One region of the Streptomyces sp. NPDC048192 genome, then DNA from elsewhere that is predicted to be linked to it. Evidence: riboswitches for the same ligand, from Rfam matches in the RefSeq annotation. Region 1 holds a riboswitch; each other region holds the start of a gene.
What was found. Region 1 has a riboswitch for cobalamin ahead of ACGFZN_RS05885 (cobalamin biosynthesis protein). Riboswitches for the same ligand answer to the same signal wherever they lie in the genome.
Positions count from the first base shown of each region.

Region 2: linked by a shared signal. The riboswitch ahead of ACGFZN_RS00100 (CbtB-domain containing protein) and the one ahead of ACGFZN_RS05885 (cobalamin biosynthesis protein) in region 1 are both predicted to bind cobalamin.
Region 3: linked by a shared signal. The riboswitch ahead of ACGFZN_RS14140 (ribonucleoside-diphosphate reductase subunit alpha) and the one ahead of ACGFZN_RS05885 (cobalamin biosynthesis protein) in region 1 are both predicted to bind cobalamin.

Region 1 covers NZ_JBIDAL010000003.1:53,014-60,498, forward strand. The annotation lists gene ACGFZN_RS05860 (alpha/beta hydrolase) at 1-741, opposite strand, end outside; gene ACGFZN_RS05865 (class II aldolase/adducin family protein) at 863-1,525, opposite strand; gene ACGFZN_RS05870 (lysozyme) at 2,303-3,058, shown strand; gene ACGFZN_RS05875 (anion permease) at 3,212-4,456, shown strand; gene ACGFZN_RS05880 (hypothetical protein) at 4,491-4,718, shown strand; cobalamin riboswitch at 4,856-4,996, shown strand; gene ACGFZN_RS05885 (cobalamin biosynthesis protein) at 5,100-6,044, shown strand; gene ACGFZN_RS05890 (cobyric acid synthase) at 6,041-7,485, shown strand, end outside.
Region 2 covers NZ_JBIDAL010000001.1:21,727-29,211, forward strand. The annotation lists gene ACGFZN_RS00080 (LytR/AlgR family response regulator transcription factor) at 1-551, shown strand, start outside; gene ACGFZN_RS00085 (hypothetical protein) at 677-1,066, shown strand; gene ACGFZN_RS00090 (cation acetate symporter) at 1,098-2,834, shown strand; gene ACGFZN_RS00095 (sensor histidine kinase) at 3,078-4,286, shown strand; cobalamin riboswitch at 4,358-4,498, shown strand; gene ACGFZN_RS00100 (CbtB-domain containing protein) at 4,534-4,755, shown strand; gene ACGFZN_RS00105 (CbtA family protein) at 4,777-5,529, shown strand; gene ACGFZN_RS00110 (histidine phosphatase family protein) at 5,624-6,208, opposite strand; gene ACGFZN_RS00115 (SpoIIE family protein phosphatase) at 6,727-7,485, shown strand, end outside.
Region 3 covers NZ_JBIDAL010000006.1:163,942-171,426, forward strand. The annotation lists gene nagB (glucosamine-6-phosphate deaminase) at 1-398, shown strand, start outside; gene ACGFZN_RS14120 (GntR family transcriptional regulator) at 565-1,329, shown strand; gene ACGFZN_RS14125 (DUF3311 domain-containing protein) at 1,484-1,765, shown strand; gene mctP (monocarboxylate uptake permease MctP) at 1,762-3,390, shown strand; gene ACGFZN_RS14135 (GNAT family N-acetyltransferase) at 3,463-3,969, shown strand; cobalamin riboswitch at 4,015-4,147, shown strand; gene ACGFZN_RS14140 (ribonucleoside-diphosphate reductase subunit alpha) at 4,272-6,647, shown strand; gene ACGFZN_RS14145 (ribonucleotide-diphosphate reductase subunit beta) at 6,716-7,485, shown strand, end outside.

The sequences.
Region 1 (7,485 bases):
GTGCTCGGCGGCGCGCAGGGCCATCGTGGCGCCGGTGGACCAGCCGAGCAGGACGACCCGGCGGGCGCCGCTGCGCACGGCGTGGCGGATCGCCGCGTCCAGGTCGCGCCACTCGGTCTCGCCGAGGTGGTTCAGGCCGTCCGGCGAGCGCGGGGCGCCGGGGTCGCCGCGGTAGGCGAGCGCGAGGACCGGCATCCGGCGGGCGTGCAGGGCGGGCATCAGGTTCATGGCCTGTTCCCGGGTGGTGCCGAGGCCGTGCACGGCGATCACCCAGGTGTCCCGGGCGCCGGGCACGAACCAGGCGGGCAGCTCGCCGACTTCGCCGGGGACCCCGACGTCGGCGTGGTCGAGGCCGAGGGCGGCGGACGGATCGCCGACGTACAGGTTCGGGGTGAGCCACACCGCGTCGCCGGAGGAGAGGGTGCCGTGCGTGACGCGCTCCAGGCGGCGCACGACGGTGTCGGCGGTGTGCCGGGCGCTGTCCAGGACGGGTCCGACGACCGCGTGGGAGCCGTCGCCGGCGAGGCCGTAGGTGCCGGGGCGCAGCGAGGCCAGGTCCCGGGTGAGGGTGATCTGGCCGGCGGCGGTGCCGTGCACGGTGAGGCGGGGCTCGGTGGGCAGCGGGCGCCCGGCGGGCGCCTTCAGGGCGGCGCCGCTGGCGAGGCGGCCGGCGGCGACGGACGCCACGGCCATGCCGGCGGCCACGGCCGTGGTGAGGGCGGTCGCTTTGACGGGGCGCACGCGTCCAGTGTCCCGGCGGTTGCCGTCACCGGCCAGTGGAAGGGCGGGGGCGGGTGAGGAGCGCCGGCGACGGGTGAGGCGGTCGACGAGGCGTCGGAGCGGGGTGCTGTGCGGCAAGGTGTCACCTCCGTTGGCCGTACCCCCTCAACCGTTCCCCGGTCTCGGCGAGTTGTGCCTCCGTCAGCAGGGACGGGGTCAGTCCGGGCACCGAGGACGCCGTCAGCCACAGGCGGCACATCCACTCCAGCTGGGCGGTGCGGTCGTAGGCCTGGTCGAGAGTGTCGCCGTAGGTGAGCGTGCCGTGGTTCTGCAGCAGGCAGCCGGAGCGGCCGGCCAGCGCGTGCAGCACGTTCTCGGCCAGTTCGTCGGTGCCGTACGTGGCGTAGGGGGCGACGCGGACGGGGCCGCCGAGGGCCGCGGCCATGTAGTGGACCAGGGGCAGCTCGGGCACGAGCGTGGAGACCGCCGTCGCGTGCACGGCGTGGGTGTGGACGACCGCGCGGGCGTCGGTGGTGCGGTACACGGCGAGATGCATGGGCAGCTCGCTGGTCGGCACCAGGGCGCCGAGCACCTGGCGGCCGGTGAGGTCGACGCCGGTGATGTCGTCCGGGGTCAGCCGGTCGTACGGCACTCCGGAGGGGGTGACCAGCACCAGGTCGCCCACGCGCGCGGAGACGTTGCCGGAGGTGCCCACCACCAGCCCGTCGGCCACGCTCCGCCGCGCCGTCACGACCAGCTCCGCCCAGATCCGCCCGTGCTCCGCGTCCCACCGCTGCTCAGCCATGCGGCGATCCTGCCAGGCGGGGAGCCCGCGGGAGGAGCACGGAGGTGTTTTTCCGACCGCGAACACGGCCCGGCCGTGAGTACGGCCCGGCGGTGGCGCAGGCCCACCGCGAGCAGCGCCGCCCCGCCGATAGCGCCGGCCCACCGCGAGCAGGGCCCGACCGATGGCGCCCGCCCACCGCGAGCACAGCGGACGGCGCCCGCCCACCGCGAGCAGGGCCCCGCCAATGGCACTCGCCCACCGCAAGCACCGCCCGCCGGTGGCACCCGCACACCGAAAGCACGCCCCCACCGATCGCGCCCGCCCGCCCAAGCACCGCCCCGACCGCGAGCTCGGCCCGACCGATGGCACCCGCCCACCGCGAGCACGGCCCCGCCGACGGCGCCGGCCCACCGCGAGCCCCCCCCCACCGATGGCAGCCGCCCACCGCAAGCCCCCCACCGCCAGCACTGCCCCGCCGACGGCACCCGCCCGCCGCAAGCACAACCCCGCCGACGGCGCCCACCCACCGCGAGCACGGCCCCGCCGATGGCGCCCACCCACCGCGAGCACGCCTCCACCGATACCTCCCGCGCGACCCCGCCCCGCCCGCCGCACCCCTGCCCCGCCCCACCCCCGCAAGGAGCCCTCCGCTTCCGGTCGCGGATCCGCACCCCCGATCGGGCGAAATCGGGCTGAATCGCCGTGAATTGCCGCCGTTTCGGGTGATCGGCAGGCCTTCAATGGTCCCTCTTTGCCCGCCGGACGACCCGTCCGTCCGCAGACCCGGGGAGACACATGGCCCGTGAACGCACCCTGCTCCGTCGCCGCGCCGGTGTTCTCGCGGCGGCCCTGGCGGCGCTCGCCCTCGCGGGCACCGCGTCCGCCGCCGCCGGACCTCCGGCCCTGGTCTCGGGACTGCAACGGGGGCACGACGTCTCGTCGCACCAGAGGGACGTCGACTGGCAGGGCGCCCGGTCCGCGGGCGCGCGGTTCGTCTACGTCAAGGCGACCGAGTCCACGAACTACGCCAACCCCTACTTCTCCGGGCAGTACGGCGGCGCGGCCCGCGCGGGCCTGTACCGGGGCGCGTACCACTTCGCGCTGCCGGACAGGTCCTCCGGCGCCCGGCAGGCCGCCTACTTCGTGCGGCACGGCGGCGACTGGTCGGCGGACGGCCGCACCCTGCCGCCGGCGCTGGACATCGAGTACAACCCCTACAACAAGAAGCACCGGTGCTACGGGATGGGCTGGAAGCGGATGGTCCGCTGGATCCGGTCGTTCAGCGACGAGGTCAAGCGGGAGACCGGCCGCCGCCCGGTGATCTACACGACCGCCCAGTGGTGGCGGCAGTGCACCGGCGACAGCCACGCGTTCTCGAAGAACCACGCCCTGTGGATCGCCCGGCACAGCGCCTCGGAGCCGGGCAGGCTGCCGGGCGGGTGGCGGTACTGGACCTTCTGGCAGTTCGCGACCAAGGGCCGGCTGCCGGGTGACCAGAATCTCTTCAACGGGTCCACGAGCCGGCTGAAGATCCTCGCGCGGGGCCGGTAGCCAAGGGGCGCCTGGGCCGCCGAGGCCGGGCGAGGGAAAACGGAATCCACACCCTCCTCTTTTGACACCCCCATGCCCGCCTCAGTTCATCTTCCGTTCACCCAGGTTGCCTACGTTCGTCCAGCCAACGACCTCGAACGATTGCCTGGGTAAATGGAAAGCTTCTCGCTGATCCTCGCGATAGTGGTGGTGACCGCTCTCGCGTTCGATTTCACGAACGGTTTCCACGACACCGCGAACGCGATGGCCACCACCATCTCCACAGGCGCCCTGAAGCCCAAGATCGCGGTGGCCATGTCCGCCGCCCTCAATCTGGTGGGCGCCTTCCTCTCCGTGGAGGTCGCGAACACGATCTCCAAGGGTCTCGTCGACGAGACCGGCATCCGTCCCGAGGTCATCTTCGCCGCCCTGGTCGGCGCGATCCTCTGGAACCTCGTGACCTGGCTGGTGGGCCTGCCCTCCAGTTCCTCGCACGCCCTGATGGGCGGTCTGATCGGCGCCGCCGTCGCCTCCGCCGGCTTCGGCGCCGTGCACGGTGACGTCCTGGTCACCAAGGTGCTGCTGCCCGCGGTCGCCGCACCGGTCGTGGCCGGCGTCGCCTCGATGGTGGCCACCCGGTTCTCCTACGGCATCGGTGGCAAGGCCGAGGGCGAGGCCACCCGCAAGGGCTACCGCGCCGGCCAGATCGCCTCCGCCGGCCTGGTCTCCCTCGCCCACGGCACCAACGACGCCCAGAAGACGATGGGCGTCATCACCCTCGCGCTGATCGCGGGCGGCGCCATCGCCCCGGGCTCGAACCCTCCCACCTGGGTCATCCTCTCCGCCGGCCTGGCCATCGCGCTCGGCACCTACATCGGCGGCTGGCGGATCATCCGCACCATGGGCACGGGCCTGACCGAGCTGGAGCCGCGCCAGGGCTTCGCCGCGCAGACCAGCGCCGCCACCGCCATCCTCGCCTCCTCCCACCTGGGCTTCTCGCTGTCCACCACGCACGTCGTCTCCGGCTCGGTCATGGGCGCGGGCCTCGGCCGCAAGGGCGGGGTGGTCCGCTGGTCCACCGCGACCCGCATGGCCGTCGCCTGGGTGCTCACCCTGCCGGCCGCCGCGCTGGTCGGCGCGGGCGCCGAGACCGTCACGGACCTCGGCGACTGGGGCACCGCGGTGGTCGCCGTCTTCCTCGTCGCCGCGAGCGCCGGCATCTGGAAGCTCTCCCGCCGCGAGGTCGTCGACCACACCAACGTCGTGGACCCGGAGCCGGCCGGTGTGGTGACCACCGCCATCGCCGCCGTGACCCCGCCGCCGGTGGGCACGATCGGCGAGGACCTGACGGCCACCATCCCGGCCCCGGCCGCCGCCGAGCCCACGCCCGAGGCCGTCCCGCCGGCCGCCACCGTCTGACCCCGGCCACACCGGTACCCAAGGAAGCAACCCCATGAAGATCGACTGGTCGGCCCTCGGCTCCGTCTTCGGCGTCAGCCTCGCGTTCACGGTGGGCCTGGTGGCCCTGTTCACCCTCGGCGTCAACGGTCTGGCGCGTCGCGAGAAGGCCGCGGCCCAGGGTGGCTCCGCCGCCCTCGCGGTCACCGGCGCCTACGTCTGCTTCGCCGCGTGCGCGGCGGCGGTGGCGTACGGCATCGTCCTCATCGTCTCCAAGTCCTGACCGCGCGCTTCGCTGGAAGCACCGGCCGCCTGGGCTCCCCTCGTGTCGTGAGGGGGGCCCTTTTGCGTGCGCCCCGGCGCAGCCGCGGTGTGGGGATCGGCACACTCTCCCCGCGCAGGTCAACGGCAAGTTGACGGCCGTTCCGGGCGCGTGGTGGACTGCCCAGGCCATGTACGGCGGCAAGAGAGGAAGCCGGTGCGAATCCGGCGCGGTCCCGCCACTGTCACCGGGGAAGAACCCGGGAGCCAGGAACTCTCACCGCCGAATCTCGTCGAACCAGGGCGCGGACACCCTGAGTGAGGACATCGATCGCCATGCCCGGCTGCCGAAGGACAAGGACCGCCAGCAGGCCCGCTCTTCACCCAGCGGCCGGCTGAGCCGATGGGTGCCGATCGCACGTACGCGTACGGCGCCGCCGCCGGCCTTCTCGGAGACCTGCTCCTCGGCGATCCGCGCCGGGGGCACCCGGTCGCCGTGTTCGGGCGCGCGGCCGCTGCCGTGGACCGCGCGTTGTGGCACGACCACCGAGGCTGGGGCGCCCTGCACACCACCCTGTGCGCCGGTGGCGCCGTCGCACTCGGCGCGCTGGCCGCACGCGTCGTACGCCGCTCCCCCGCCGCCTCCGTCGCGCTGACCGCCGCCGCCACCTGGGCGGTCGTCGGCGGCACCTCGCTCGCCCGCGAGGCCCGCGTGATCGGCCGCGCGCTGGAGTCCGGGGACGTCGAGGCGGCGCGGGCGCGGCTGCCGCATCTGTGCGGGCGGGACCCGCAGGCGCTGGACGCCGACGGGATCGCCCGGGCCGTGGTGGAGTCCGTCGCCGAGAACACCTCCGACGCCGTCGTGGGCGCCCTGGTGTGGGGGGCCGTGGCCGGGGTGCCGGGGCTGCTGGGCTTCCGGGCCGTCAACACCCTGGACGCGATGGTGGGTCACAGGTCCTTGCGCTACCGGCGCTACGGCTGGGCCTCCGCCCGCCTGGACGACGTGGCCGGCTGGCCGGGGGCGCGGCTGACCGCCGTCCTCGCCGCCGTCGCCGGCCCCGACCCGCGCGGCGCCCTGCGCGCCTGGAAGGCCGACGCGGCCCGGCACCCGAGCCCCAACGCGGGCCCGGTGGAAGCGTCGTTCGCGGGTGCCCTCGGCGTCCGGCTGGGCGGAACCCTCTCCTACGGCGGCCGGGTCGAGCACCGCCCGGTCCTCAACGGGGCCGCCGGACGCGCCGTCCAGGTCACCGACATCGACCGGGCCGTACGGCTCTCGCGCCGCGTCGGCCTGCTCGCGCTCGGCGTCACCCTCGCCGCGCGCCGACTCGTGAAGGGACACACCGCATGACAGGGGGCGGGCTGCTGGTCGCCGGGACCACCTCCGACGCCGGCAAGAGCGTCGTGACGGCCGGGATCTGCCGGTGGCTGGTGCGTCAGGGCGTGAAGGTGGCGCCGTTCAAGGCGCAGAACATGTCGCTCAACTCCTTCGTGACCCGCGAGGGCGCGGAGATCGGCCGGGCGCAGGCCATGCAGGCCCAGGCCTGCCGGATCGAGCCGACCGCGCTGATGAACCCGGTGCTGCTCAAGCCGGGCGGCGAGCAGAGCAGCCAGGTGGTGCTGCTGGGCAGGCCGGTGGGCGAGCTGAGCGCGCGCGGCTACCACGGCGGGCGCCAACAGCGGCTGCTCGGCACGGTGCTGGACTGCCTCGCCGAGTTGCGGGGCACGTATGACGCGGTGATCTGTGAGGGGGCGGGCAGCCCGGCCGAGATCAACCTGCGCCGGACCGACATCGTGAACATGGGGATCGCGCGGAACGCGCGGCTGCCCGTGCTGGTGGTCGGCGACATCGACCGCGGCGGCGTCTTCGCCTCCTTCTTCGGGACCGTGGCCCTGCTGTCGCGGGAGGACCAGGAGCTGGTCGCCGGGTTCCTGGTGAACAAGTTCCGGGGGGACGTCTCCCTGCTGGAGCCCGGGTTGGAGATGCTGTACGGCCTCACCGGGCGGCGTACGTACGGTGTGCTGCCCTTCCGGCACGGGCTCGGCATCGACGAGGAGGACGGACTGCGGGTGTCCCTGCGGGGCACGGTCAGGGAGTCCGCGGTCACTCCCCCGGTCGGCGAGGACGTGCTGCGCGTCGCCGTGTGCGCGATCCCGCTGATGTCCAACTTCACGGACGTGGACGCGCTGGCCGCCGAACCGGGCGTCGTGGTGCGGTTCGTGGACCGCCCGGAGGAACTGGCCGACGCCGACCTCGTGGTGATCCCGGGGACCCGGGGCACGGTACGGGCGCTGCGGTGGCTGCGGGAGCGGGGGCTCGCGGAAGCGCTCGTCAGAAGGGCCGCGGAAGGACGCCCGGTCCTCGGCGTCTGCGGCGGCTTCCAGATCCTCGGCGAGCACATCGAGGACGAGGTCGAGTCGCGGGCCGGCGCGGTCGACGGGCTCGGCGTGCTGCCCGTGCGGGTGCGGTTCGCCCGCGAGAAGACCCTGACCCGGCCGTCCGGCGAGGCCCTCGGCGAGCGGGTGGAGGGGTACGAGATCCACCACGGCGTGGCGACCGTGGAGGCGGGCGAACCCTTCCTGGACGGCTGCCGGGTCGGCCAGACCTGGGGCACGCACTGGCACGGCTCGCTGGAGTCGGACGGCTTCCGGCGGGCCTTCCTTCGCGAGGTGGCCACCGCCGCGGGCCGCCGCTTCGTGCCCGCACCGGACACCTCGTTCGCCGCGCTGCGCGAGGAGCAGCTCGACCGGCTCGGCGACCTGATCGAACAGCACGCGGACACGGACGCGCT
Region 2 (7,485 bases), on a different contig from region 1:
TCGGCGGGTTCGCGGCCCGGCCGCTGATCGTGTTCGTCACCGCGCACGACGACTTCGCGGTCCGCGCCTTCGACCTCAAGGCCGTCGACTACCTCCTCAAGCCCCTGCGCAAGGAACGCGTCGCCGAGGCCGTGCGCCGGGTCGCCGAACTCGTCCGGGCCGGACAGGGTCCCCGGCCGGCCGCCCCGGCCCCGCCCGCGCCCGCCTCCGGCGACCACGTCCCCGTCGAACTGGGCGGGGTGACCCGGTTCGTGCCCATCGCCGACATCACCCATGTCGAGGCCCAGGGCGACTACGCGCGCCTGCACACCCCCCACGGCAGCCACCTGGTGCGCGTCCCGCTGTCCACGCTGGAGGAACAGTGGCGCGCCCGCGGGTTCGTCCGCATCCACCGCAGCCGGCTCGTCGCCCTCGGCCGCATCGAGGAACTCCGCCTCGACGGCGGCAACGTGTCCGTCCGGATCGGCGACCGCCTCCTCGCCGTGAGCCGGCGCAACGCCCGCGAACTGCGCGACCTGCTGACCAGACACGCGGCGGGCAGGGCGCGGTGAGCCGCTCGCCCGTCCGCCGGGTGACGGAGCTGTGGCGATTGCGGTCCGGCCGCTGTCCCGGCACCGGCCCGCTGCGTACACTCGCCGCAGCACAGGGTGATCACCGCGGCGTCGGGGAGTGCGGCATGGGTGCGGAGTCCGTCCCTCGCAGAGAGGTGGTCACCGCACGGCCGCGCCCCGCCGGCGGTACGCCCGCACCCCGCCCCGCGCCCTCCCCGTATCCCCGTTCCTCCCCGCACCCCCGCTCCGAGGCGGCCGCGAGCCGGCTGATACGCCGCCAGCTGCGGGCCGCGCTCACCGCGACCGCCCTCCTCGCGCTCCTGCTCGGCCTGCTCCCCGTCCTGCTGCGGATCCTCCCGCTCGCCGACGCCGCACCCCGCGTCCCCCTGGCCGTCTGGCTGCTGCTCGGCGTGGCGCCGTACCCCGCCCTGCTCGCCATCGGCGTCTGGTACGTGCGCCGCGCCGAACGCAACGAGACCGGCACGGCCGCCGGCACGCCCGCGGAACGCCCCTGACCATGCGCCGACTTGCCGCCGGAGCCGGCCGGTGAACCAGACGTACGGCATCGTGGGCGTGACCGCCGTGATCCTCGCCACCGTCCTCGTCGGCGCGCTCGGCCTGCGCATCTCCCGCACCACCTCCGACTTCTACGTCGCCTCCCGCACCGTCGCCCCGCGGCTGAACGCCTGCGCGGTCAGCGGCGAGTACCTCTCCGCCGCCTCCTTCCTCGGCGTCGCCGGACTGGTCCTCGCCCAGGGCGTCGACATGCTCTGGTTCCCCATCGGCTACACCGCCGGCTTCCTGGTGCTGCTGGCCTTCGTCGCCGCCCCGCTGCGCCGCTCCGGCGCCTACACGCTGCCCGACTTCGCCGAGGCCCGGCTGGAGTCCCGGGCGGTACGCAGGACCGCCGGCGTGCTGGTCGTCGGCATCGGCTGGCTGTATCTGCTGCCCCAGCTGCGCGGGGCCGGCCTCACCCTCCGGCTGCTCACCGGCGCCCCCGGCTGGCTCGGCGGACTCATCGTCGCCGCCGTGGTGACCGCGGCCGTCGCCGCGGGCGGCATGCGCAGCATCACCTTCGTCCAGGCCTTCCAGTACTGGCTCAAACTCACCGCCCTGCTGGTGCCCGTCGTGTTCCTGCTGCTTGCCTGGCGCGGCGACGGCGCCCCGGCCGCCGCCTGGGACGAACGGCCCGTCTTCCACCGCTCCACCGAGGTGCGCGTCGACCGGACGCTCACCCTCACCGTGCGTGAGCCGGTCCGCGTGACCGCCTCCGGGACGGTCGACGGCCGTACCGTGCACGGGACTTCGCTGCGGCTCGGCGAGGGCCGGCACCGGATCGCAGCGGGCACGGCCCTGCGCTTCCCGGCCGGCGCCGGCGTCCCCCTGCCCGACGCCGGCCCCGGCCGGGCCGCGCCGTCCAGCTGGGCCAGACCGCTGTCCTCGGACCGCGGACAGCACAGCCTGTACGCCACCTACGGGCTGATCCTCGCCACCTTCCTCGGCACCATGGGGCTGCCGCACGTCGTCGTCCGCTTCTACACCAACCCCGACGGCCGCGCCGCCCGCCGCACCACCGTCAGCGTGCTCGCCCTGCTCGGCGCGTTCTACCTGCTCATCCCCCTGTACGGCATGCTCGGCCGCCTGTACGCCCCCGACCTGCTCCTGACCGGCGACACCGACGCCGCGGTCCTCGTCCTGCCGCAGCGGCTGCTCGGTGGTGTCGCCGGGGACCTGCTCGGCGCGCTCGTCGCCGGCGGCGCCTGCGCCGCGTTCCTCTCCACGGCCTCCGGGCTCACCATGTCGGTGGCGGGCGTCCTCGCCCAGGACGTCCTGCCCACCCTCGGCGTCCGCCACTTCCGGCTCGCCACGCTGCCCGCCATCGCGGTGCCGACCGCCGCCGCGGCCGTGGTCAGCGACCTGCCCGTCGCGGACGCGGTCGGCCTGGCCTTCGCCGTCTCGGCATCCTCCTTCTGCCCGCTGCTCGTCCTCGGCATCTGGTGGCGCGGCCTGACCCCGCCGGGCGCGATCGCCGGGCTGCTCCTCGGCGGGGGTTCGGCGTTCACCGCCGTGACGGCCACGATCGCCGGCGGCGCGCGCTCGGGCTGGCTGCACACGCTGCTCGCCTGGCCCGCGGTGTGGTCGGTCCCCGCGGGCTTCGCCGCGATGATCCTGACCTCCCTGGCCACCCGCGACCGCGTACCGCCCGGCACCGCCGCGACCATGTCCCGCCTCCACCTCCCCGAACGCCCGCCCCCCGCCCGCCCCGGACCGGCGACGCCCTGACCGAGGAGCCCCCGTGCCACCCACCCGCACCGCCCACCGCTCCCTGGCCCCGGCCACCGGCCGCGCCCTGCCGGACCGGAGCCACCATGAGGACCAACTGCGCCGCGGAGGCATGCCGTTCACGGCTCCGGTGCACCGGCGGCCGGGGGAGTGCGGCCGTCGGGCCCGTGCCGCGGTGGGTCGGCGCGGTCGCTGCGCACCCGGCGCCCGCGCCCGCTCCGCCGGCCCCATCCCGCCCAGGTCATGACCGTCCTCGGCACCGCCGCGCTCGTGCTGGCCGGGCTCGCGCTGTTCGTGCTCGGGGCCGCGCTCGGGCACGGTGCGGCGCGCCGGCAGCAGGAGCACTCCGCCGACGGCGAGGGAGCCCGCGCCCTGGCCCACGGCCTGCACGGCGCGGCGCTCGCCGCGGCGCCCCTGCGCGCCGGGCTCACCCCCGACACCGCCCGCAAGTCCGCCCGCAGGCTGCGCCCGCTGCTCGGCACCCCCGCCCTCGCCCTCACCGACGACGCCTCCGTGCTCGCCTGGGACGGCGCCGGCGACCACCATCGCGCGGAGGTGACGGCGCTGCTCGCCCGCCCGCCCCGCGCCCGTACCTTCCCGCTGTCCTGCGACGACCCCCGCTGCCCCGTGCGCTGGGGCGCCCTGCTGCCGCTCACCGCCGACGACCCGGACGGCGGTGAGCGGCAGCAGGGCGCCCTCGCCGTGTTCGCCGCCGAGGAGTCCACCGCTCTGGTGCGCGCCGGCGAGGAAGCGGCCCGCCGGCTCTCCGTCGGCCTGGAACTCGCCGGTCTCGACGGGCTCCGCGCCCGCGCCCACGAGGCCGAGGTGCGGGCCCTGCGCGCGCAGATCTCCCCGCACTTCATCTACAACTCCCTCGCCAGCATCGCGTCCTTCGTGCGCACCGACCCCCAGCGCGCCCGCGAACTCCTGCAGGAGTTCGCCGACTTCACCCGCTACTCCTTCCGGCGCGAAGGCGACTTCACCACCCTCGCCGAGGAACTGCGCTCCATCGAGCAGTACCTGGAACTCGCCCGCGCCCGCTTCGGCCGCCGCCTGAAGGTGACCCTGCGCATCGCCCCCGAGGTGCTTCCCGTCACGCTGCCCTTCCTCTGCCTGCAGCCCCTGGTCGAGAACGCCCTCAAGCACGGCCTGGAGGGACCCGTGGAGCGGCTGAGCGTGACGATCATCGCCGAGGACGAGGGCACCGAGGCCCGCGTCGTCGTCGAGGACGACGGCGTCGGCATGGAACCGGAACGCCTGCGCGCCATCCTGCGCGGCACCGCCGGACCGGCCACCGGCATCGGCCTGAGCAACGTCGACGGCCGGCTGCGCGAGGTCTACGGCGACGACCACGGCCTGGTCATCGAGACGGGCGTCGGCGCGGGCACGAAGATCACCCTCCGCGTCCCGAAGTTCCGCCCCGGCATCCAGGCACGCTCCGCACAGGGGTAGCAGCCTGTCCCGCCCGCCCCACCCGGCGGGAGAGGAAGATCACGTACCGGGAGGCGGTCTTGGCCATGCGCCTGTCACGCGGTACGGTCGGTCCGATATCGACGACGGCGGAACGGAAGCCGGTGGGAATCCGGCACGGTCGCGCCACTGTATGCGGAACTCCCGTGAGGGACCCGTGAGTCAGACCCGTGGCCGTCGTCCTGTGCACCACCGAGATGGGACGCGAACTCCCAGAGGAGGTCCTGCCATGGCGCAGACCGTCGCCCAGCCGACAGCCACCACCCCCGTCGTTCCCGCCAAGCTGCCGCTGAGGGCGATAGCTCCCTGGGCGGTCTTCTTCGGCGTCCTCATGCTGATCCTGCTCTACTTCGTCGGCGCCGAGCAGGGCGCCACCTCCGTGTTCAACGGCACGGACGTCCACGAGTGGGTGCACGACGCCCGTCACCTGCTCGGTTTCCCCTGCCACTGACGCCGGGGACACCGCACACCCATGAACTCCGCAACCGTACGGAACCTGCTCGTACGGGGCATGCTCGCCGGCCTCGCGGCCGGCGTGCTCGCCCTGGTCGTGGCGTACGTCCTCGGTGAGCCGAACGTCGACAAGGCGATCAGCTTCGAGCACGCCCACACGCACGAGCACGAGACGGCGACCGTGTCCCGCTCCCTGCAGTCCACGGCGGGCCTCGCCACCGGCGTCCTCGTCTACGGCGTCGCCTTCGGCGGCATCGCCGCGCTCGCCTTCTGCTTCGCCCTCGGACGGGTGGGCCGCTTCGGCCCGCGGGCCACGGCACTGCTGCTGTCGGGGTGCGCACTGCTCGCCGTGTACGTGGCGCCGTTCCTGAAGTATCCGGCCAACCCGCCGTCGGTGGGCGACGCCGGCACCATCGGCAAGCGGACCGCCCTGTACTTCCTGATGATGCTGCTCGGCGTCCTGCTGGCGGTCGCCGCCACCATCCTGGGCAAGCGGCTCGCGCCGAGCCTGGGCACCTGGTGGGCGACCGTGGTGGCGGTGGCCGCGTTCACCGTCCTGATCGGCCTGGCCTACCAGTTCCTGCCCGCCGTCAACGAGGTGCCGAACGACTTCCCCGCCACCCTGCTGTGGCGGTTCCGGCTCTCGGCACTGGCGATCCAGACCGCACTGTGGGCCGGATTCGGCCTCGCCTTCGGTGAGTTGGCCGACCGGCTGCTGAACCCGAGGCCGGCGAAGGCCACGAGCGGGCACGCGGTTCCGGCCGCACACTGACCCCTCCGGTCGCCCAGGGCCCCTCGGCACCGCCCGAGGGGCCTTCGCCGTGCCACGGCCGCACGCCACCAGGCCCCTGCCCCGCCCGGCCCGGTTATCCGGTCTCCTGCGGCGTGGGGAGCGGACGCCCCAGACGCAGATTCCAGCGCCCGGCCCGCCCGCTGAGTTCGGTGACCGTCAACGGCGGTACGTCGAGGCGCCAGAAGACGGAAAGGGGCAGCCCCAGCGCGCCCACGACAGCCGCCCGCACCACCTCGGGCTCGACCACGGCGACCGTACGGCCGTCCAGGGCCCGCGCGTCGGCCAGCAGGCGCCCGACGCGCCCGCACAGATCGCGCACGGACTCACCGCCGTGCGGCGCGCCCTCGGGGTCGGTGAGCCAGCGGCCCACCGCGTCCGGCTCGGCGGCCCCCACCTCCTCCAGGGTCCGGCCGCGCCAGCGCCCCACGTCGAGCCCCGCCAACTCCGGTGCGGGCACGCCGGCGAGGCCCAGCGCCGCGGCCGTCTCCCGGCAGCGCACGCCGGGGGAGACCAGGACACGCGCCGCGGAGGGCAGCGACCCCGCCGCCGCGCGGGCCCGTGCCGCACCGGCGTCGTCGAGCGGGCCGTCGTCGTCGAAACGCGCCTGCCGCGCGGACACGCTCATCGCGGGGGAGACCAGGAGGACTCGGCTGGTCAAGTGGTGGCTCCTGCTGTCGTCATGACGGAACGCCGGCTCCGGTGCCAGGCTGGTTGTGTTGACTGGCGGAGGAGCGAGCGGTCGGACCGCGCAGGCCGCCTCGTCCCGTGCCGCGCGGTCGCGACCCTAGCATTCGGGGCCCGGTCCGGTCGGTGCCCGCGGGGGCCGTCCCTGCACCTCGGCGTCGGTGCCGGCGGTCGCCGTGCCCGCAGCGGCCGGGCGGTGATCACGTCGGCGCGCCGGGGCCGGACATCGGGGGACTCCGGCACATCCGGCACACCTGACACATCCATCAGCTCAAGCCCTCCCGGCACACCCGGCACGCCTGGCACGTCCTCGTACGCGCCGCCCACCGGCGTCCTGCACACCGTGACCGAGGTCCGTCGCCGGTGTCCCGTGGCCGGTCCAGATGTGTGCTGCCCGGCCTGGGCCGACGATGGAGGAGAGACGAGGGATGAGACCAGAACGCCGGCCCGTGCGGCGCGAGCCGAGGGGCCGGGCGGGAAGGAAGCCGAGGCATGGGCGCGACCGAACCGTCCCGGGCAGGCCACGACCGGTCGGCGGCGGGTTCCGCCGCGCCGCCCAGTGGCCTGCTGGATCTGCTCAGCGTCGCCGCGGTGGTCCTGAACCCCAAGGGGCAGGTGGTCTTCTGGAGCCCGAACGCCGAGGACCTCTTCGGCTACACCGCCGAGCAGGCGCTGGGGCAGTACGCGGCCCAGCTCATGATCCACGAGCAGCACCGCGACGAAGTGGTCAAGCTGTTCGCCGAGGTCATGGGGACGGGCGCCGACTGGGCCGGGGCCTTCCCGATCCGGCACAAGGACGGCAGCACCCGCATGGTGGAGTTCCGCAACATGCGGCTGCTGGACGACCTCGGTGACGTCTACGCCCTCGGCCTCGCCGCGGACCAGCGCGCGGTGGAGCGCGTCGAGCGCGATGCCGCCCTCGCCATGTGCCTGGTGTCCCAGTCCCCCGTGGGGCTGGCCATCCTGGACCCGGACCTGCGGTACCTGGCCGTGAACCCCGCGCTCGAACGGATCACCGGTCAGTCCGCCGCCGAGCGCCTGGGCCGCCCGGTCGGCGAGATCCTCACCTACCTGGACACCGACCCCGAGGGACGTCTGCGCCATGTCCTGGAGACCGGCGAGTCGGTCGTGGACCGGCACATCGTCTGCCGTCCTCCTTCCGACCCGGACCACGATCACGCCTGGTCCGTGTCCTACTACCGGCTGGAGGACTCCGGCGGTCGGGTCCTCGGCCTCGCCTATGCCGTCATC
Region 3 (7,485 bases), on a different contig from region 1:
TGCTCGGGATCGGCACCGACGGGCACATCGGGTTCAACGAGCCCTGCTCCTCGCTCGCCTCGCGCACCCGGATCAAGACGCTGACCGAGCAGACCCGGATCGACAACGCGCGTTTCTTCGACGGCGACATCGAGCAGGTCCCGCACCACGTCATCACCCAGGGCATCGGCACCATCCTGGAGGCCCGGCACCTGGTGCTGCTGGCGACCGGCGAGGGCAAGGCGGACGCGGTCGCCGCCACCGTCGAGGGGCCGGTCGCGGCGGTCTGCCCGGCCTCCGCGCTCCAGCTGCACCCGCACGCCACGGTGGTCGTCGACGAGGCGGCCGCGTCCAAGCTGAAGCTGGCCGACTACTTCCGCCACACCTACGCGGGCAAGCCGGACTGGCAGGGCATCTGACCCCACCCGGCCGCCGGTTGGACTAGACCAGCCTTGGTCACCACTGTATATAGAGGAAATCACGGAGCGTGCGGGTGGAGTCCTGACAGAAGAACCCGTGCCACGATGTGAGCCGTGACCGGTGGGCTGCCGGTCGCTGTCGGCACCGGAGCCGGGAAGGCAGAGCATGAGCACCGACGTCAGCAGTGCGGAGAACGAGGCCGGGACGACCGTCCGTACGGCGCGCGTGCCCAAGTACTACCGCCTGAAGAAGCACCTGCTCGACATGACCGAGACGCAGGCGCCGGGCACGCCGGTCCCGCCGGAGCGCACGCTGGCGGCCGAGTTCGACACCTCCCGCACGACGGTCCGCCAGGCCCTGCAGGAGCTGGTGGTCGAGGGCCGCCTGGAGCGCATCCAGGGCAAGGGCACCTTCGTCGCCAAGCCCAAGGTCTCCCAGGCGCTCCAGCTCACCTCCTACACCGAGGACATGCGCGCCCAGGGCCTGGAGCCCACCTCGCAGCTGCTGGACGTCGGCTACATCACCGCCGACGACCGGCTCGCCGGGCTGCTCGACATCGCCGCCGGCGGACGGGTGCTGCGCATCGAGCGGCTGCGCATGGCCAACGGCGAGCCGATGGCCATCGAGACCACGCACCTGAGCGCCAAGCGCTTTCCGGCCCTGCGCCGCTCCCTGGTGAAGTACACCTCCCTCTACACGGCGCTGGCCGAAGTCTACGACGTCCATCTCGCGGAGGCCGAGGAGACCATCGAGACCTCGCTGGCCACCCCGCGCGAGGCCGGCCTGCTCGGCACCGACGTGGGCCTGCCGATGCTGATGCTCTCCCGCCACTCCCTGGACCGCGAGGGCAAGCCGGTGGAGTGGGTGCGGTCCGTGTACCGGGGTGACCGCTACAAGTTCGTGGCGCGGCTGAAGCGGCCCGCCGAGTGAGACGCGTGATGTGAGGCCCGCGGAGTGGGGCGCGCGGGCCTTCGCTGAATCGATATACCGATATGTGAACGAGGTCTTCCGCTGGCGGGACACCGTCACCTAGATTGCCTGCGCATTACATCAGGTGATCAGCGAGGGGACGGAGAGCCGTGCCATGTCCAGCAGTCCTGAAGTGAGACCTCCGCTTGTGACGCCGGTCCGGGTGATCATCGGCCTGTGCCTCGTCGCGCCCTTCGTGGCGATGCTGTGGGTCGGCTCCTACGCCAAGACGGACCCCGCCTTCATCGGGATCCCGTTCTTCTACTGGTACCAGATGGCCTGGGTGCTGATCTCCACCGCGCTCACCATGACCGCGTACAAGCTGTGGCAGCACGACCAGCGCTCCCGCGCAGCGCAGGGCTCCTCCGCCGCCGCGACGGGCGGTGAGGCGAAGTGAAGACCGGTGTCAACGGCGTCGCGCTCGGCGTCTTCATCTTCTTCTTCCTGGCCGTCACGGTCATAGGCTTCCTCGCCGCTCGCTGGCGCAGGGCCGAGAACGAGCACACGCTGGACGAATGGGGCCTGGGCGGACGGTCGTTCGGCACCTGGATCACCTGGTTCCTGCTCGGCGGCGACCTGTACACGGCGTACACCTTCGTCGCCGTGCCGGCGGCGATCTACGCGGCGGGCGCGTCCGGCTTCTTCGCGGTGCCGTACACGATCCTGGTGTACCCGCTGATCTTCACGTTCCTGCCGCGCCTGTGGTCGGTCAGCCACCGCCACGGCTACGTCACCACCTCCGACTTCGTCCGGGGCCGCTTCGGCTCCAAGGGGCTGTCGCTCGCCGTGGCGCTGACCGGCATCCTGGCGACGATGCCGTACATCGCGCTGCAACTCGTGGGCATCCAGGCGGTGCTGGACGTGATGGGCGTGGGCGGCGGCGACAACACGAACTGGTTCGTGAAGGACCTCCCGCTGCTGATCGCCTTCGGTGTGCTGGCCGCGTACACCTACTCGTCGGGCCTGCGGGCCCCGGCCCTCATCGCGTTCGTGAAGGACGCGCTGATCTACATCGTCATCGCGGTGGCGATCATCTACATCCCGATCAAGCTGGGCGGCTTCGACGACGTCTTCGCCAAGGCGGGGCACGCGTTCAGCCAGGTCAACCCGGCGACGGGCAAGCCGCGCGGCGCGCTCGCGCCTCCGGAGGCCGGCCAGTGGACCTACGCGACGCTGGCGCTCGGCTCGGCCCTGGCCCTGTTCATGTACCCGCACTCGATCACCGCGACGCTCTCCTCCAGGAGCCGTGAGGTGATCCGCCGCAACACCACGATCCTGCCGCTGTACTCCCTGATGCTCGGCCTGCTGGCCCTGCTGGGCTTCATGGCGATCGCGGCCGGGGTGAAGGTCACCAACGGGCAGCTGGCGATCCCGCAGCTGTTCGAGGACATGTTCCCGGACTGGTTCGCGGGCGTGGCCTTCGCGGCGATCGGCATCGGCGCGCTGGTGCCGGCGGCGATCATGTCGATCGCGGCGGCGAACCTGTTCACCCGCAACATCTACAAGGACTTCATCAAGCCGGACGCCACGCCGAAGCAGGAGGCGCAGGTCTCCAAGGTCGTCTCGCTGCTGGTGAAGGTGGGCGCGCTGGTCTTCGTCCTCACCATGGACAAGACGGTCGCGATCAACTTCCAGCTGCTGGGCGGCATCTGGATCCTGCAGACCTTCCCCGCGCTGGTCGGCGGTCTGTTCACCCGCTGGTTCCACCGCTGGGCGCTGCTCGCCGGCTGGGCGGTCGGCATGGTGTACGGCACGCTCGCCGCGTACGGGGTCGCCTCCCCGACCCAGAAGCACTTCGGCGGCTCGGCCAAGGAGATCCCGGGCATCGGCGAGATCGGCTACATCGGCCTGACCGCGTTCGTCCTCAACGTCGTGGTCACCGTGGTCCTCACCGTCGTCCTCAGGGCCGTGAAGGCCCCCGAGGGCGTGGACGAGACCAGCCCGGACGACTACACGGCGGACGCCGGCGACCCGGGAGTCCAGGTGGAGCTGCCGCCCGCCACCGCGGGCGCCGGTCACTGACCGACCGCCGTACCAGGGGCCGCCGGACATTCCGGCGGCCCCTCGTCGTACCCTTCCGGCACACTCGGTGCCATGGACATCGTGATCCGGCGGGCCACGCCCGGCGAGTACGACGCCCTGGGCGAGATCACCGCCCGGGCCTATCTCCACGACGGTCTCCTGGACTTCGGCGAGAGCGACGCCTACCTCGGTGAACTGCGAGACGTGGCACGGCGCGCGGCAGCAGCCGAGGTTCTCGCGGCGGTGCGCGACGGCACCCTCCTCGGCGGGGTCACCTTCGTGCCCTGCCCCGGTCCGATGGCCGACATCGCCCGCCCGGGCGAGGCCGAGATACGGATGCTCGCCGTCGCCGCGGCCGCCCGCGGCCAGGGGGCGGGCGAGGCCCTCGTGCGGGCCTGCGTCGACCGCGCACGCGCCGCCGGGGGCTGCCGGGCCGTGGTCCTGTCCACCCAGCGCACCATGCGCGCCGCCCACCGCATCTACGAACGCCTGGGTTTCGTCCGTACTCCCGAGCGGGACTGGAAGCCCCTGCCGGAGCTGGCCGACATCACCCTGCTCACCTATGAGTTGACACTGTGACACCGCCCCGACACAACATCTGGGGGTGACGCGACAGCCCGGCACTACATGTATGCTCATGCTCGCTGTCGCCGCAGGGGAATCCGGTGCGAATCCGGAACTGTCCCGCAACGGTGTACTTGTGCGCGTCTGCGCCCAGGAGTCAGTCCGAGGACCTGCCGGCAGCGCACCCGGCCGTCCGGTCCGGGTGCCCCCAGACGTCCGGGCCTCGTGGAATGGGCCGGTGGACGCGACGCCGTGTGCGCTCGTGGCTGCCCCCTGCCCTCGCGAAGGCCCCCGTGCCGAGCGAGGGAGAGCCCCACGTGACCATCGCGCCAGCAGATCCGGCTTCGGACAGCGGCATCCCGGCCGCCGTGGAGACCGACGGTCCCGGCGCCGCGCTGCTGCGGACCCTGACCGAGCTGACCGCCGACCTCCCCGACGCCGACCCCGGCCGGGTCGCCGCCGCCGCGCTGCGCGGCCGGTCGGCCCGCGCCGACGAGGCGGAGCTGCGCGAGCTGGCCACGGAGGCCGCCGCCGGGCTGATCTCCGAGGACCCCGCCTACTCCCGGCTGGCCGCCCGGCTGCTGACCCGCTCCATCCGCGCCGAGGCCGCCTCGCAGGGCGTGACGTCCTTCACCGAGTCGGTGGCCGTCGGGCACCGCGAGGGCCTCATCGCCGACCGGACCGCCGCGTTCGTGCGGCTGCACGCCGAGCGGCTCGACGCGCTGGTCGACCGCGCGGCCGACGACCGCTTCGGTTACTTCGGGCTGCGGACCCTGCACAGCCGCTACCTGCTGCGGCACCCGATCACCCGCAAGGTCGTCGAGACGCCCCAGTACTTCATGCTGCGGGTCGCCGCCGGCCTCGCCGAGGACGACACCGCCCGCTCGGTGGACGAAGTCGCCGCGCTCTACGGGCTCATGAGCCGCCTCGACTACCTCCCCTCCTCCCCCACGCTCTTCAACTCCGGCACGCGGCACCCGCAGATGTCCTCCTGCTACCTCCTGGACTCCCCCAAGGACGAGCTGGACTCCATCTACGACCGCTACCACCAGGTGGCCCGGCTCTCCAAGCACGCCGGCGGCATCGGCCTGTCCTACTCCCGCATCCGCGGCCGCGGTTCGCTGATCCGCGGCACCAACGGGCACTCCAACGGCATCGTCCCGTTCCTGAAGACGCTGGACGCCTCGGTGGCGGCGGTGAACCAGGGCGGCCGGCGCAAGGGCGCCGCAGCGGTCTACCTGGAGACCTGGCACTCCGACATCGAGGAGTTCCTGGAGCTGCGCGACAACACCGGCGAGGACGCCCGCCGTACGCACAACCTGAACCTCGCGCACTGGGTGCCGGACGAGTTCATGCGCCGGGTGCAGGACGACGCGCAGTGGTCGCTGTTCTCCCCCTCCGACGTGCCGGAGCTGGTGGACCTGTGGGGCGAGGAGTTCGACGCCGCCTACCGCAAGGCCGAGCAGGCGGGCCTGGCGAAGAAGACCCTGCCCGCCCGTGAGCTGTACGGCCGGATGATGCGCACCCTCGCGCAGACCGGCAACGGCTGGATGACCTTCAAGGACGCCGCCAACCGCACCGCCAACCAGACGGCCCTGCCGGGGCACGTGATCCACTCCTCCAACCTCTGCACGGAGATCCTGGAGGTCACGGACGACGGCGAGACGGCCGTGTGCAACCTGGGCTCGGTGAACCTCGGCGCCTTCGTCGACACGGAGGCCGGCGACATCGACTGGGCGCGGCTGGACGACACCGTCCGCACCGCCGTCACCTTCCTCGACCGCGTGGTCGACATCAACTTCTACCCGACCGAGCAGGCGGGCCGCTCGAACGCCAAGTGGCGTCCCGTCGGCCTCGGCGCGATGGGGCTGCAGGACGTCTTCTTCAAGCTGCGCCTGCCCTTCGACGCGCCGGAGGCCAGGGCGCTGTCCACGCGGATCGCCGAGCGGATCATGCTCGCCGCGTACGAGGCCTCCGCCGACCTGGCCGAGCGCAACGGCCCGCTGCCGGCCTGGGAGAAGACCCGAACGGCCCGGGGCGTGCTGCACCCCGACCACTACGGCGTGGAGCTGACCTGGCCCGAGCGCTGGGCGGCGCTGCGCGAGCGGATCGCGGCGGTCGGCATGCGCAACTCCCTGCTGCTCGCCATCGCGCCCACCGCCACCATCGCCTCCATCGCGGGCGTGTACGAGTGCATCGAGCCGCAGGTGTCGAACCTGTTCAAGCGCGAGACGCTGTCGGGCGAGTTCCTCCAGGTCAACTCCTATCTGGTGCAGGACCTGAAGAAGCTCGGCGTGTGGGACGCGCGCACCCGTGAGGCGCTGCGCGAGGCGAACGGCTCGGTGCAGGACTTCGTCTGGATCCCCGAGGACGTACGGCGGCTGTACCGCACGGCGTGGGAGATCCCGCAGCGCGGTCTGATCGACATGGCCGCGGCCCGCACCCCGTTCCTGGACCAGGCGCAGTCCCTGAACCTCTTCCTGGAGACGCCGACCATCGGCAAGCTCTCCTCGATGTACGCGTACGCCTGGAAGTCGGGCCTGAAGACGACGTACTACCTGCGCTCGCGCCCGGCGACCCGGATCGCCCGCGCCGCCCAGGCGCAGAAGACCATCCCCGTGCAGCAGGTCGCCGACCCCGACGCGGTCGCCTGCTCCCTTGAGAACCCCGAGTCCTGCGAGGCCTGCCAGTGACGACCCCTCCGACCGCCACCCGTAACGCGAGCCTGCTCGACCCGGGCTTCGAACTCACCCTGCGCCCCATGCGCTACCCCGACTTCTACGAGCGCTACCGGGACGCGATCAAGAACACCTGGACCGTGGAGGAGGTCGACCTCCACTCGGACGTCGCCGACCTCGCGAAGCTGACCCCCGAGGAGCAGCACCTCATCGGCCGGCTGGTCGCGTTCTTCGCGACGGGCGACTCGATCGTCGCCAACAACCTGGTGCTGACGCTCTACAAGCACATCAACTCCCCCGAGGCGCGGCTGTACCTGTCGAGGCAGCTCTTCGAGGAGGCCGTGCACGTCCAGTTCTATCTGACGCTGCTCGACACCTACCTGCCGGACCCGGAGGACCGGGCGGCGGCCTTCGCGGCGGTGGAGAACATCCCCTCCATCCGCGAGAAGGCCGGGTTCTGCTTCAAGTGGATCAACGAGGTCGAGAAGATCGAGCGGCTGGAGACCAGGGCCGACCGCCGCCGCTTCCTGCTCAACCTCATCTGCTTCGCCGCGTGCATCGAGGGGCTGTTCTTCTACGGCGCGTTCGCGTACGTCTACTGGTTCCGCAGCCGGGGCCTGCTGCACGGCCTCGCCACCGGCACCAACTGGGTGTTCCGCGACGAGACCATGCACATGAGCTTCGCCTTCGACGTGGTCGACACCGTCCGCAAGGAGGAGCCGGACCTGTTCGACGACGCGCTCGGGCAGCAGGTCACCGGCATGCTCGAGGAGGCCGTCGAGGCCGAGCTGCAGTTCGCGCGCGACCTGTGCGGCGACGGCCTGCCGGGCATGAACACCGAGTCGATGCGGCA